Regions from separate parts of the Arthrobacter sp. AG1021 genome, predicted to be linked through region 1. Evidence: riboswitches for the same ligand, from Rfam matches in the RefSeq annotation. Region 1 holds a riboswitch; each other region holds the start of a gene.

Region 1 (3,219 bases):
GCCAGTGCCTGCTCGACGGGCAGCAGGTCGTTGAGCCGGCGCTGCTTGTCCTTGGCCTCCTCCAGCGTGCGGCCCACGTAGGCGACCAGCCCCGGCATGATGGCCAGGGCCTGCGGATCGCGCCCGGCCGCGGCGGCCTGGGACCGCACGTCCTGTGCGTAGTCCAGCGCCATCTGCCGGTCGGCGGCCACCGCGTAGATCGCCTCGGCATGGGCCGCCGCGAGCTCGCGCCCCTGGGCGGAGGCCCCTGCCTGGAACAGCACCGGGGAGCCTTGCGGCCCGTCGGGGATATTCAGCGGCCCGCGCACACCGAAGTGCTCGCCCGCGTGGTCGATGGCCGACAGCTGCCGCGGGTCGGTGAACACGCCTGCGCGGTCGGCCCGCACCGCCGCTGAGGGGTAGGATCCGAACAGCCCCCGCAGCACCGTGATGAACTCGTCGGCGCGGCCGTAGCGGTAGGCATGGTCGCCCAGGGTTTCGCGCCCGTGGTTCTGCGCCTCGGTATCCCACATGCTGGTGACCACATTGGCGCCGGCCCGGCCGCCGGAGAGCCGGTCCAGGCTGGCCAGCATGCGCGCGGCGTGGAACGGGGTGTAGAAGCTGGAGGACACCGTGCAGACCAGGCCGATCCGGCTGGTGTGCTGGCTCAACGCGGACAGCAGCGTGAACGGTTCGAAGAACCAGGTCGGTCCGGCCGCCGCGGCCTCCGGGGAGACGGCCTGGCCGTCGGCCAGGAACACCGCGTCCAGCAGGCCGCGTTCGGCCAGCTGCGCCAGTTCCACGTAGTACCCGGTCTCGCCCAGCCGCTCGGCCGGGGAATCCGGCGCCCGCCAGGCCGCCTGGTGGTGCCCCGCGCCGTAGATGAACAGGTTGAACCGGGCCTGCTTCCTCGATGCGCTCATCCCTTGACCAGGCCGCCGTCGACGATCAGGTTCTGTCCGGTCACCCCGCGCGAGAGCGGCGAGGCGAAGAACAGCACCGCGTCGGCGAGCTCGGCCGGCGAGGTCACCCGGCGCAACGGGGTGCCGGAGGCGATCAGGTCGAAGACCTCTTCAGGAGTGGCGGCCGAGGCATCCGTGGTGCGCAGCAGGCCTCCGGAAACCATGTTGACGTTGATGCCTTCCGGGCCCAGGTCGTCCGCGAAGGTGCGGGTCAGCGAGAGCAGCGCCGCCTTGGTCGCGGTGTAGTCGTGGTACGGGACCACTGGGTGCTGGAACAGGTTGGTGCCGATGTTGACGATGCGTCCGAAGCCCGCCTGGCGCATGCTCGGCAGCACTGCCTGGATCGCGGCGACAGGTGCGAGCACGGAACCGGCGAACTGGGCCGTGAGCTCTTCGGCGGACAGCTCGTCTGCCTTGGAACGGGCATCTGCGTTGAAGGAGAAATCCACCAGCGCGTTGTTGACCAAGGTGGTGATCGGGCGGCCGAAGTGCTCGGCCGCGGCGGCGGCCAGGTCCTTCAGCCCGGCGGCGTCGCGCACGTCGGCCTGCAATGCCAGCGCCTGTCCGGGGAATGCGGCGGCAAGTTCCTCGGCCGCCTGCGACGAGCTGCGGTAGTTGACGACGACCTTCGCCCCGGCGTCCAGAAAAGCGGCGCTGATGGCCGCGCCCAGCCCGCGGGCGCCGCCGGTGACCAGCACCAGTTGTTCCTTGAGCGGCAGTGCGGTGGTGGTGGATGCTGCGGTGTCGGTTGCTGCGTGTGCGTTCATGGTGCTCGAACTCCTTGAAGATGTGTCAAGGCGAACGGGACCCCGGCGTAGATGCGTGGCATCGAGGTATCCAGGACATTCCCTTCGCCAGTGCTAACTGGATCAGGTTCGACGGGTTTTATCTCAGCCGCATGGCGGCACCCCGTGTCACTACGTCCCATTAGTACCACAAGCCGTCCGGGACGGCCGAACACGTGTCTTCGCCGGGTGTTTCCGGAGCTACTGGATGACCTGGACTTCAAAACCCGCCGGAGCCGAGAGCTCCGGGATCAGCTCGATGACCAGATTCGCGATATTTTTCTCGTCAAGTTCGAATTCCACGACATTCGGATCTGTCGAGCACTGGACAATTTTTTGCCGCAGCATCTTTGGCCCGTCCTTGATTCGAACGTCGGTCCGGCCCGAGCCTGAACAGGTGTACTTGATCAGATACGGGCCCGGCAAGCCATCCGTTTCCAAAGAGAACTCTTCAGGCGCAAGGGTTCCGCCCTGTTGGTATTGAAAGCGTTGGGCAGCCCATGCAACCAACCCGTGGTAGCCGCGCTGCTCGATTTCGCCCTGCCAGAATCCCATGCGTTCCGTGGCAGCAGGGTCCGCAAAAAATCCGGTCATGGCCAGATACATCAGCGGCGGGTAGTGCAGCGCAACTTCTTGACGATTGACGATCTCCTCAGAGGACATTTCCTCGACGGGCTGCTGGAATTGCGGACTGTTCGATGGCTCCCTGGGCGGTTCCCGATCGAGCGGGCCAAGCTCGGAGACCGGAGTCGTGCACGACGTGAGCGCAAGAATGACAGCACCGAGGATAGGCAGCACTTTCTTCATTCGCTCACCTGCCATCGCTTCGGTACAGGTTGAGTTCGTAGGATCCAATCGTTTCGGGATCACCGGAGACCACAATGTAATAGCTCTCGGTGGACCGATCGATCTCAAACTCGCCGTATGTGGTTGCGGCGGGGACGTTACAGGTCATTGGCATCTCGAACGTTGGCTCCATGCCAATCTCTGGAAAATCTACGTTGATGAATACCTGCACGGCTGCGCGTCCTACACCCCAGCAGCCAAATTCAACCCTCTACGCACCCGCTTCTTCTGCGGTTCCGCTCATGGACGTCGATTCGTTGGTAACCTCCTGCTCGCCATTTTCATCCGTGACGGTCGTGGATCGGAAAAATCCCGAAATGCCCATGGAAAAATCGTCCACATCCTCACGAGTATCAAGATCACCGAAGATCGGACTGGGTCTCAAAACCTGCGTTTGCAGCTCCGAGAAAATCGGCACGCCTTCCTGGTAGTACTTCGCGTAGGGGTCTTCATCGTAGCCATGCTGTTCTGTTTCCCAAGCCGAGTCGTATCCTCCAGGTCCTTGCTGTTCCACGGTTTCGAGCTTGGATACGGGTGTGGTGCAGGCGCTGAGCAGCAGCACCCCGGTCAACAACGGGAACAAGAACTTCTTCACAGGTACATCCAAAAGGTCACAGAAACAGCATTACGCCGACCATATTTCGTCC
Region 2 (3,219 bases), on a different contig from region 1:
GTCGTGAAGGGTCGGTGCGGGAAGTTTCAGCTCGGGAAAGTCCTGCCGGGTCCGGCGCACTCCCGCCGCTGAAGCGCGCGGGGTCCACGGCCCGGGCGTGCTCCGCGTGCGGCGGCTGGCCCAGGACCAGGTCCGCGGTCAGCGAGGAGCCGAACGGGGTGAGCAGCACCCCGTGGCGGGAATAGCCGGTGGAGAGCACCATTCCGTCATCCAGCCGCCCGATCAGCGGCCGGTCGTCGGGAGTGCCGGGCCTGGCGCGGGCGATGACCTCGTTCAGCGAGCAGTCGACGATCCCGGGCACCAGGCGGCGGGCGTTGTCCAGCAGCTTGTGCATCTGCCCGATGTTGACCGCCTCGTTGCCGTCCTCGCGGCTGCTGGCGCCCAGCACCAGCGAGCCGTCCGCGCGCGGCACCAGGTAGACCGGGTCGCGATGCACGATCCCGCGCACCGTGTGCGTGAGCAGCCGCGGGCCCGCAGGGCCCTGCAGCCGGAAGATGTCCCCGTAGACCGGGCGCAGCGGAAGTTCCGGCGTCCCGGCTACGGTGCCCAGGCCCGCGGCGAGCACCACCTGGTCCGCCTCGATGATCCGGCCGCTGCCGGTGCGCACCGCGTGGGTGGTCCCGGCACGCTGCAGCAGCTCGACGGCCGGTTCGCGGACCAGCTGGGCGTCCAGGTGCCCGGCCAGGATCGCCACCACGGAGCGCGGGTCGATCTGGTGGTCCCCGGCGCAGCGCACCGCGCCGGCGATGTTGCTGGCCAGCGCCGGTTCCAGCCGGCGGGCGGCGCTGGGCAGCAGGGTCTGCGCGCTGAAGCCCAGGGACGTCTGCAGCTGCACCAGCTCGTGCAGGGCGTCGCGGTCGGCCGGTTCGGCGGCGACCACCAGGGTCGCATTCTCCAGGTAGTCCGGGCGCCGTCCGGTGGCCTGCTCGATGCGCTGCACGAAATCCGGGTAGGCCTGGTTCGAGGCGCCGAGCAGTTCATGCAGGATTCCGTGGCCCCAGGTGGTTTCGGCGGCCGGGGCGAGCATGCCGGCGGCGGCGCGGCTTGCCCCCTGCCCGGAGTCCGGGTCGATGACGGTGACTTCGCAGCCGCGCCAACGCAGTTCGAAGGCGGTGGACAGGCCGATGATCCCGGCCCCGATGATGGCAACGTGCAACGAAGGCACTTCCTTCCTACGGCGGCATGACCCGCATCAGGTGTAGCGGTCGGCTCGGTGCCCTCTCAGCCTGGTCGGTTCAGGCTCCCGCGGAGTTGAAGCGATTATAGGCATGAGCTGCACCACAAATGCCAACTGTGCGCCGCGGGCGCGTCATCTTTGCGCGCGGCGGCGGCGGTCCGGGGGTCCTGGGCGCGTCGTTCCAAGGTGCCGGATGGGTAAATCCTCAAAGATCCATGAATTCATTTGCCCGCGCCCCGGCTCGTAGGGAAGCGTGGCGTGAAGGCGCCCGGAACCGGGCGGCACCGCAACCGGAAGGAGAACACAGTGCTGACACTGACCGATCAGGCCGATGCGATCGTGACCTCGCTGGTCACCAACCAGACGGAGGACACCGAGGCGGGGCTCCGCATCCAGCCCGCCGAGGAGACCGACGGCCAGCAGACCGAGCGTTTCGCCGTGCGGGTCGTCGACGGCCCGCAGCCGGCGGACCAGGTGATCCAGGGCGAGGGCAGCCCCGTCTTCCTCGACGAGCTGGTCACCGACGCCCTGGATGACAAGGTGCTCGACGCGAACGTGGATGCCGAGGGAACCATCACCTTCCAGGTCCTGGCCCAGCGTTAGGCTTGCGCCATCCGCAACCTGGGGCTGGTCCCCGGCGCGGCCGCGCACGCGCAACTGCCCGGGCAGCGCTCGTGCGGATCCGGTCTTCCCGAATCCGCATCCAGAGCCGCTGCACCGGGCAGTTGCATGTTGGCTATGTTGTGATGCGGCGTAGTGACGCGCCGGCTCCCTGCCGGCTTCCCGCCGCGGTTGGATGTCCGCTAGTCGACGATCTCGCTGGCGACCTTGGCCCCCAGCTCAACGGTGCGCGAGACCGTGCAGTACTTGTCATGGGAGAGCTTCACGATGCGCTCGACCATGCCGGCGGCCTTGCGGCCCTCGTCGGTGTCGGGGAACTTCAGGTCGAAAGACATCGTGATGTCGTCCATGCGCCCGGCGCCGTCCTCGTTCAGCTTGTAGCCGCTGGCGGCGACCTCGAACTTCTCCGGTTCGCTGCGCCGGGTGGTGGCCACGTCGACGTCGATGGCCGAGCAGCCGGCGATGGCCGCCAGCAGCAGCTCCACCGGGGTCAGCAGCCCCTCGCCCTGGCCGAACTCCAAACTGGCGCCGCTCTCGGCGCTGGTCGCCCGGTACTTCCTGGATTCGACTCGTTCGACTTTGACTTCACGCAGTTCACGGGTGTTTTCGCTCATGGATCTATCGTGACACGTCCGGGGCGGAAAGCTGGACATGGCGCAGCTGGATCCGGGCCAGCGGGTCGGTGTGCTCGGCTTCCTTTTCAACCTCGAAACCGTGGTCGAGGAAAAACGACAGGGTGCTCGCGTTCTGCCCATTGATCTGGATGCAGGTCGCCGGGCACAGCGTGAGGATGTCCTTCAGCAGCGCGCTGCCCACACCGTGGTGGCGGTCGTGGTGGCGCACCCATAAGAGCTCGATCTGCGTTTGGCTCCAGGCGGCGAAGCCGACGATCTCCTGGCCCAGCTGGGCGATCCTCACCGAGACGCGCTGGGAGTAGACCGCTTCGAGGGCGTTGGCGACGGCGTCCACATCGGCGGCCGAGAGGAAGTCGCGTCCTCCCTCCACCGAGTTGCGCCAAACATCCAGGAGTTCAGGGACTTCCTCCACGCTGGTCCAATTGCGAAGAACGAGCATCTCAGACATTGCCACTCCTCCCAGCTGCGGAATACTCCGCGTGTTGTCTCGTTATTTTCTCCTTGTGAGATGCCACAGAGAAGCACGGATAGGTAACAAGTAACGACTCATCTGCGCCGTAAAAGCGGGCCCGGGGATCTCGGACTGTCACAACTCACGACACAGCGAAGGCAGAAACCGCCTTGGCCCAGCCGGTAATTTCCTCTGCCACAATATCTGGTTGGTCAAGGTGCACGTTGTGCCCCGCCGCAGGAACAACAACGATTTCGGCCGATGGATACCTCGCCGCGAGCCTGCGCGGATCGGCGAAACCGGTGACGTGGTCATGTTTCCCGCACAGCATCAGC
Region 3 (3,219 bases), on a different contig from region 1:
GACTTCCCTGCCCCGTTCTCCCCGCGGATCACCAGGGCCCTGCCGCCGGTGACCTCGAAGCTGGCCGGGGCGGTGCGCACAGCATGCTCGCCCCGCGCGCAAACCAGCTCCTCGGCGTGCAGCATCGGGGCGCCGCCGGCCCTCGGCGCCGGCGAGGTCTGCGGAACATAGCCCGGAATCCAGACCCCTGCCTGCGCCAATTCGGCGCGCACCGCCGCGTCCCCGGCCAGCGCCTCGGGGTGCAGGTCGTGGGCGATCCCCCCGCCGGGGGCCAGCACCAGCACCCGATCCACCTGCCGGGCCCACGCCTCCAGCCGGTGCTCCACCACGATCAGCGTCGCCCCGGTGGACTCCACGGCACCGATCACCGCATCGCGCAGCGGCGGGATGCTGCCCGGGTCGATATTCGCGGTCGGCTCGTCAAGCAGCATCAGCCCGGGGCGCATGGCCAGGATCCCGGCCAGGGCCAGGCGCTGCTTCTGCCCGCCGGACAGTTCCTGCGTCCGATGTTCGTAGCCCAGTGCGCCGAGCCCCACGGCGTCAAGCGCCTGCGGGATCCGCTCGCGGATCTCCTGCGGGTCGACGCCCAGGTTCTCGGCGCCGAAAGCGACGTCGTCACCCACCCGGCTCTGCACCACCTGGGTTTCCGGATCCTGCTGCATCAGGCCCACCGGGAAGCTGCGCGCGAACGCGTCCTGCCCGCCGACCAGCAGCTCGCCGGCGGGACCGGCGTCCTGGTCGACTTCGAGCACGCCGGCCAGCGCATGCAGGAAGGTGGATTTGCCGGCCCCCGACGGGCCCAGCAGGAGCACCTTCTGACCTGCAGGGATCTGCACGTCAAGTCCGGCGATGGCCGGGCGGTCGCGCTCGGCATGCTGCCAGGTGAAGCCGCGCGCGCTGATCTCCACACCCTGCCGGGTCAGCGGGGCCGTACGCCCGTTGGCGGCGGCGCTCATTTGCGCACCGCAAGCGCCGGTTCCAGGTGAGCGCGGCGGCTGGCGAGGTTGCTCAGCGCGCCGGTGCGGGCCAGCGCCCGGGTAATCCACCAGGACAGCAGGCCGGCGACAACCAGGCCAGACACGGCGGTGGCTCCCACGTGGAACAGCTTCATGGACTCGGTGTATTCGGCCACGCTGCCCACGACGTAGGCTTCGCTGAGGCCGGCAAACAGGCCCGAGCCCAGGCCTGCAAGCAACGCCACCGGCAGGTTCCAGCGGCGGTAGCGGAACAGCGCGAACACCAGCTCGGCGCCCAGGCCCTGGACCAGGCCGGAAATCAGCACCGGCATGCCCCAGTGCGTGCCCAGCAGCGCCTCAACCACGGCGGCCAGCACCTCGCAGAACAGTGCGGCGCCGGGCTTGCGGATGATCAGCGCGCCGAGCACCGCCGGGAACAGCCACAGGCCGGTAAGCAGGGCAGTGCCGGGTGGGAAGGCGGTGAAGGCCAGCGAGAACAGGCCGTAGCTCGCGGACCAGGCCCAGAAGACCACGCCGGAAGCGACGGCGATGACCGAGGCGATGACGATATCGACTACGCGCCAGGTGCTGCGCTGCGTCGTGCGGGTTGTGCTCATGAGGTGTCCTCCTTGATCAGGAGGGGGGATGAACGGAATCGGGGCGCTGTCCAGCGCCGGTCCGCATCCGAGATGCTCGACTTCCTTCGCCGGTACTAACCGGAGCAGGTTCGAGGGTCTGCGATCTATCGCACTCTCAGCGCCTTTCGCCGCGAACGGCTTGACGCTCCCCTGTCGGAATAATTACTGCCCACCCACCATACCGCAGGTAAGCTGGCAACGGAACGATAAGTCACAACGTTGAACGTGAGGTCCACATGAACGCAGTACAAAAGCTCATCGCAACCGGCATTTCCCTGGGTGCGGGCTTCCTCGGCAGCAAGCTGGTCGATCAGGTCTGGAAGGGTTTCACCGGCAACACCGCCCCGCGCAAGGGCAGCGAGGAAGCCGCCGAGGCTTCCATGCGCCAGGCGCTGGGCTTCGCCGTGTTCTCCGCCGTGGTCGCAGCGGTCATCCAAGTGCTGGCTGATCGCGGCACCACCAAGGCCATCGCCAAGTTCACCAAGTAGCACTCCAGCGCAACAGCAGCGGGGCATTGCCTGCTCAGGGAATGGCCCGCTGCTGTTGGTTGAAGTTATTTCGCGTCCGGCCCGGTCTCCTGCGGATCAATTTCCGGCACGGTCCCGGTGTGCGGGGCGGAGGTCACCTTCTCCACGACCTGGCGCAGCTCGTCGGAGTACAGGGTCTCCTTGGCCGCGTGCTTGGTGCGGTAGCCGGCGCGGCCGATCATGTGCGCAGACACCGGGGCGGTCAGCAGCTGCATCGCCCAGGCAAGGACGAGGACCGGGATGACGGTCCAGCTGCGCAGGTGGATGGCCAGTCCGGCGAAGATCAGCAGGAAGCCCAGCACCTGGGGTTTGGTGGCCGCATGCATGCGGGTGAGCATGTCGGGAAAGGTCAGCAGGCCGATGCCGGCAATCAGGGACATCAGGCAGCCCAGAATCAGCAGCACGGCGACGAGGATGTCGAGGAAAAGGTCCATTACGCGTTCCTCTGATCCGAGACATAGCGCGAGACGGTCACCGAGCCGATGAACCCGATGGTGCAGGCGGCGACCACGAACAGCACGTAGTCGGTATGCCTGTTCAACGCCATCTCCAGGCACAGGGCCGCGGAGATGATCAGCAGCATGACATCCAGGGCCAGCACCCGGTCGAGGATCGAGGGGCCTTTCGCCACACGGACTAGGCAGGCGATGGCGCCCAGCCCGAGCAGGCTGCCGCAGATCCAGACGACAACTTCGATCATGGCTTCTCCTTTGTCCTTCTCACGCGGGGGCTGCATTCGTTCTTGATGGCTTCGTACTCGTCCTGGCTGCCGATGGCCATGATCAGGCGGCGTTCGATGTCGCGGATGTTCTCCCGCGCCTTCGCGACCTCCTGGGCCGAGTCGACGTCGATGTAGTGCAGATACAGGGTCGAGGAGCTGCGGTCCACGTCGAGCACGAAGGACCCGGGAATCAGCGTCAGCACATGGCCCACGGTCATCACGATCAGGTCCGAGTCGGTGCGCAGCGGCACCGCGATCACCGAGCTGCGCGTCTTCTTCCCGCGCACCACCGCCAGCCAGGCGACGTGCACGCTGGCGGCGACGACCTGGCCCAGGAACCATCCGAACAGCTTGACGCAGTACCAGAGGTTCAGCCG
Region 4 (3,219 bases), on a different contig from region 1:
TGCTCCAGCACGAGCTCCCAGTCCTGCGCGGCGGCTTCGCCGAGCAGCGCGCCGAGCTCGGCGGTGTTCGGGGTGATCACGGTGGCGCGGGCCAGCAGCGGGTACAGCGCGGCGGCGTCCTCCAGCAGGGCATCGCCGCTGGTGGCCACCATGACCGGGTCCAGCACCACCGGGGCGTTGACGGTATCCAGCCAGGCGGCGACAGCGCCGATGATCTCCTGGTTTGCCAGCATGCCGATCTTCACCGCGTCGATGCGCACATCCGCGCTGAGCGTTTCAAGCTGCGCGGTGACGAAATCCCCGTCGATGGCCTGCACTCCGCTGACCCCGCGGGTGTTCTGCGCGGTCAGCGCCGTGATCACTGCCATGCCGTAGCCGCCGTTGGCGGCAATGGCCTTCAGATCGGCCTGGATGCCGGCGCCGCCGGACGGGTCGGAGCCCGCGATGGAAAGGATGTTCACCTGGCCGCCTCCCAGGCGGAAACCAGCTGGGCGCTGGCGCTGCGCGGATCATCTGCCTGGCAGACCGGGCGCACCACGGCCATCCCGGCGCCGCCGCCGGCGCGGATGGCCGCGGCGTCATCGGCGGTCACCGCGCCGATGGCCACGCAGGGCAGCGCGGTCCAGCCGGTGCGTTCCGCGAAGCCGTCCAGGCCCAGCGGGGTGGGGTGGTCCTTCTTGGTCGGGGTGGCGCGCACCGCGCCAACACCCAGGTAGTCGATGAACTCGGCATCCAGGTTGGCCTGGGCGATCTGCTCCCGCGTGGAGGCGCTGAGCCCGATGATGCCCTCGCCGATCAGCTGGCGGGCCAGGGACACCGGCACGTCCTTCTGCCCGATGTGGATGCCGGCCACCGCGGCCCCGGCGGCGCGGGCCGCCAGGAATACGTCGATGCGGTCGTTGACCAGCAGCTGCGCCTTGCCCTCGGTCAGCTTTACGGCCGCAAGCGTCAGCTCGAAGAACTCGCGGGCGCTTTCCTCCTTGGCGCGCAGCTGGATCCACTGGATCCCGCCGGCCACGGCTGCCTCGATCACCTCAAGGGTGCTATGCGGGCTGCAGCTGGCGGTGTTGGCCACCAGGTAGGCTCCGAGATCACGCATAGGTCTTTTCCTCACAGTTCAGGGTCTCAAGTGCGGCGGGCTCAACGGCCGCCAGGGAATCGAGGAAGGCCACGGCAAAACTGCCCGGCCCGGAGCTGGCGGCCAGCGCCTTTTCGGCGGCCAGGCCGTAGTAACCATGGGCCGCCACGGCGGCTTCGAACGGGTCCTCATGCACCGCGAGCATGCCCGCGCACACCGCACCCAGGGCGCAGCCTCCGCCGGTGATGCGGGTCAGGCCGATGCCGTTGGTGTGCACCAGCACGGTGCGCTGCGCGTCGATGATGGCGTCCGCCTCGCCGGAGATCGCGACCACCGAACCGTATTTCACTGCCAGCTCACGCCCGGCGGCGATGGCTTCCTGCACGCTGTCCAGCGAATCCACACCTCGGCCGGAGGACTCCCAGCCGGCCAGCGCCATGATTTCCGAGGCGTTGCCGCGGATCAGAGTGGGGCGGCGGGCGACGATGCGCCGGGCGAATTCCGTGCGGACCGGCAGCGCTCCGACGGCCACCGGATCCAGCACCCAGCGGGTGCCTGCGGCGCTCGCCGAGTCGACGGCTTCTTCCATGGCGCGCAGCTGCTCGGTGGTGGGCGTGCCCAGGTTGACCAGCACGGCCGAGGCGGCCGCGGCGAACGGCCCGGCTTCCCCGGGCAGGTCAGTCATGGCCGGGGCCGCGCCGGAAGCCAGCAGTACATTGGCGGTGAAGTTGGTAACCACGGTGTTTGTCAGGCAGAACACCAAGGGGGATTGTTCCCGGTAATTGCGGGCAACAATAGGCAGAGTCATGCGACATCCCTCCGCTAGCTTGACCTAGTTCAGGTTCAACGGGTCTCATCTCAGTCGGCTTCTCCGACACCCCGTGTCACTGATCCCGAGGGTACGCAGATATCTTCGCAAGGACAAATCCTTAACGCCGTTGGAAGTTGGCCGGCCCGTGCCGGCCGCTAGAGCCTCGGATCTTCGTAGCCCCTGCCGCGATCGATATTCTTCCGTGCTTCTCGAAGTGCCCTGGAGATTTCCGGGTCAGATCCTTCGAGGTCGTCGGCTCGTCGGTCGAGACTGCGCATGGCGCCTATGGCAAACGGCAGCGCGCAAAGTATGACCAAAACGCAGACGATCAAAATCGAAACCGGATCCACAGGTTATCCATTCCAAGCATTGCGGTGAGCTTAGGCTGAGCCTACAAAGAGGGGCGGACACCGTCAACCGAATCCCGGCTGCTCGGGAAATGATGCGGTGGTGACAGGGTTACCGAGCTATCGCGTCCTCCGCGCAACCAGCGCCTTCACCGTCGCCGCGTCCACCCCCAGCTCCGCGGCCAGCGCCCAGACCCTGTCCACTGCCTCGACCAGGTGCTCGTCCAGCGCTGGCTGCCCTGGCAGCTCATTGACCACGGTGCCCGCCCGGCGGCGCGAGGAGATCAGTCCTTCGGCCTCCAGTTCCTTGTAGGCGCGGGCCACGGTGCCGGCGGCCACACCCAGATCGGCGGCCAGCGCGCGCACCGTGGGCAGCCTGCTCCCGGCGGCCAGTTCGCCCAGCGAAATCAGCGAAGCCACCTGGGCGCGGATCTGTTCATAGGGCGGCAGCGCCGAGTCCAGGTCAACGGTGATCTGGGCGCTCATCGGCGGCCCGCGTCACTGGTCTCCGGCCGCATCGAACCTTGCGGGCGCGGCAGCGCCAGCACCGCCGGCGCACAGAAGACCAGCAGGCCGAACAGGGAGAATTCGGCGAACAACTGGTATCCCATCATTGGCATGGCCACGAACGCGCCGGCGACTACGCGCAGCGAGCGGATTTCAAGCACCTGCCGATACCAGATTTCCACCTCTGCGCCCACCTGCCAAGGGATCGCCACGGAGCGGACGAGCAGGACGAATCCTGCATGCGCGGCGAGCAGTGCCGCGGCCAGCCCGGCAATGATCCACCGGTTCGGCGCGACAAATCCCCGCAGCGGATCCAGCGGAGGGAAGAGCAGGAAGTATAGGCTGGCCGCCATCAGGAGTCCGGCAACGACATAGGTCCACAGCGGCAGCCGTGCGGCGGGTTTGGGCATTCGCGCGGCCGCGCGGGTCTTGATCGCCATGTACGCCAGGTAGGCGGCGTTGACCAGCAGGTAGAA

The links. A riboswitch is a leader RNA that binds a small molecule or an ion and turns the genes downstream of it on or off. The one in region 1 is predicted to bind thiamine pyrophosphate.
Region 2: linked by a shared signal. The riboswitch ahead of thiO (glycine oxidase ThiO) and the one ahead of DFO58_RS14630 (3-oxoacyl-ACP reductase) in region 1 are both predicted to bind thiamine pyrophosphate.
Region 3: linked by a shared signal. The riboswitch ahead of DFO58_RS00555 (ECF transporter S component) and the one ahead of DFO58_RS14630 (3-oxoacyl-ACP reductase) in region 1 are both predicted to bind thiamine pyrophosphate.
Region 4: linked by a shared signal. The riboswitch ahead of thiM (hydroxyethylthiazole kinase) and the one ahead of DFO58_RS14630 (3-oxoacyl-ACP reductase) in region 1 are both predicted to bind thiamine pyrophosphate.

The regions. Positions count from the first base shown of each region.
Region 1 covers NZ_RBLB01000010.1:229,350-232,568, forward strand. Annotated here, with positions in the region: gene DFO58_RS14625 (NtaA/DmoA family FMN-dependent monooxygenase) at 1-902, opposite strand, end outside; gene DFO58_RS14630 (3-oxoacyl-ACP reductase) at 899-1,708, opposite strand; TPP riboswitch at 1,770-1,863, opposite strand; gene DFO58_RS14635 (hypothetical protein) at 1,928-2,533, opposite strand; gene DFO58_RS14640 (hypothetical protein) at 2,538-2,744, opposite strand; gene DFO58_RS14645 (hypothetical protein) at 2,784-3,167, opposite strand.
Region 2 covers NZ_RBLB01000006.1:407,805-411,023, reverse strand. Annotated here, with positions in the region: gene thiO (glycine oxidase ThiO) at 1-1,165, opposite strand, end outside; TPP riboswitch at 1,153-1,257, opposite strand; gene DFO58_RS02165 (Fe-S cluster assembly protein HesB) at 1,484-1,780, shown strand; gene DFO58_RS02160 (OsmC family protein) at 1,981-2,412, opposite strand; gene DFO58_RS02155 (GNAT family N-acetyltransferase) at 2,417-2,881, opposite strand; gene DFO58_RS02150 (alpha/beta hydrolase) at 3,027-3,219, opposite strand, start outside.
Region 3 covers NZ_RBLB01000006.1:82,114-85,332, reverse strand. Annotated here, with positions in the region: gene DFO58_RS00560 (ATP-binding cassette domain-containing protein) at 1-956, opposite strand, end outside; gene DFO58_RS00555 (ECF transporter S component) at 953-1,573, opposite strand; TPP riboswitch at 1,638-1,756, opposite strand; gene DFO58_RS00550 (DUF4235 domain-containing protein) at 1,831-2,082, shown strand; gene mnhG (monovalent cation/H(+) antiporter subunit G) at 2,148-2,555, opposite strand; gene DFO58_RS00540 (monovalent cation/H+ antiporter complex subunit F) at 2,555-2,821, opposite strand; gene DFO58_RS00535 (Na+/H+ antiporter subunit E) at 2,818-3,219, opposite strand, start outside.
Region 4 covers NZ_RBLB01000011.1:14,872-18,090, reverse strand. Annotated here, with positions in the region: gene thiD (bifunctional hydroxymethylpyrimidine kinase/phosphomethylpyrimidine kinase) at 1-461, opposite strand, end outside; gene thiE (thiamine phosphate synthase) at 458-1,099, opposite strand; gene thiM (hydroxyethylthiazole kinase) at 1,092-1,886, opposite strand; TPP riboswitch at 1,876-1,970, opposite strand; gene DFO58_RS15340 (GntR family transcriptional regulator) at 2,357-2,722, opposite strand; gene DFO58_RS15335 (hypothetical protein) at 2,719-3,219, opposite strand, start outside.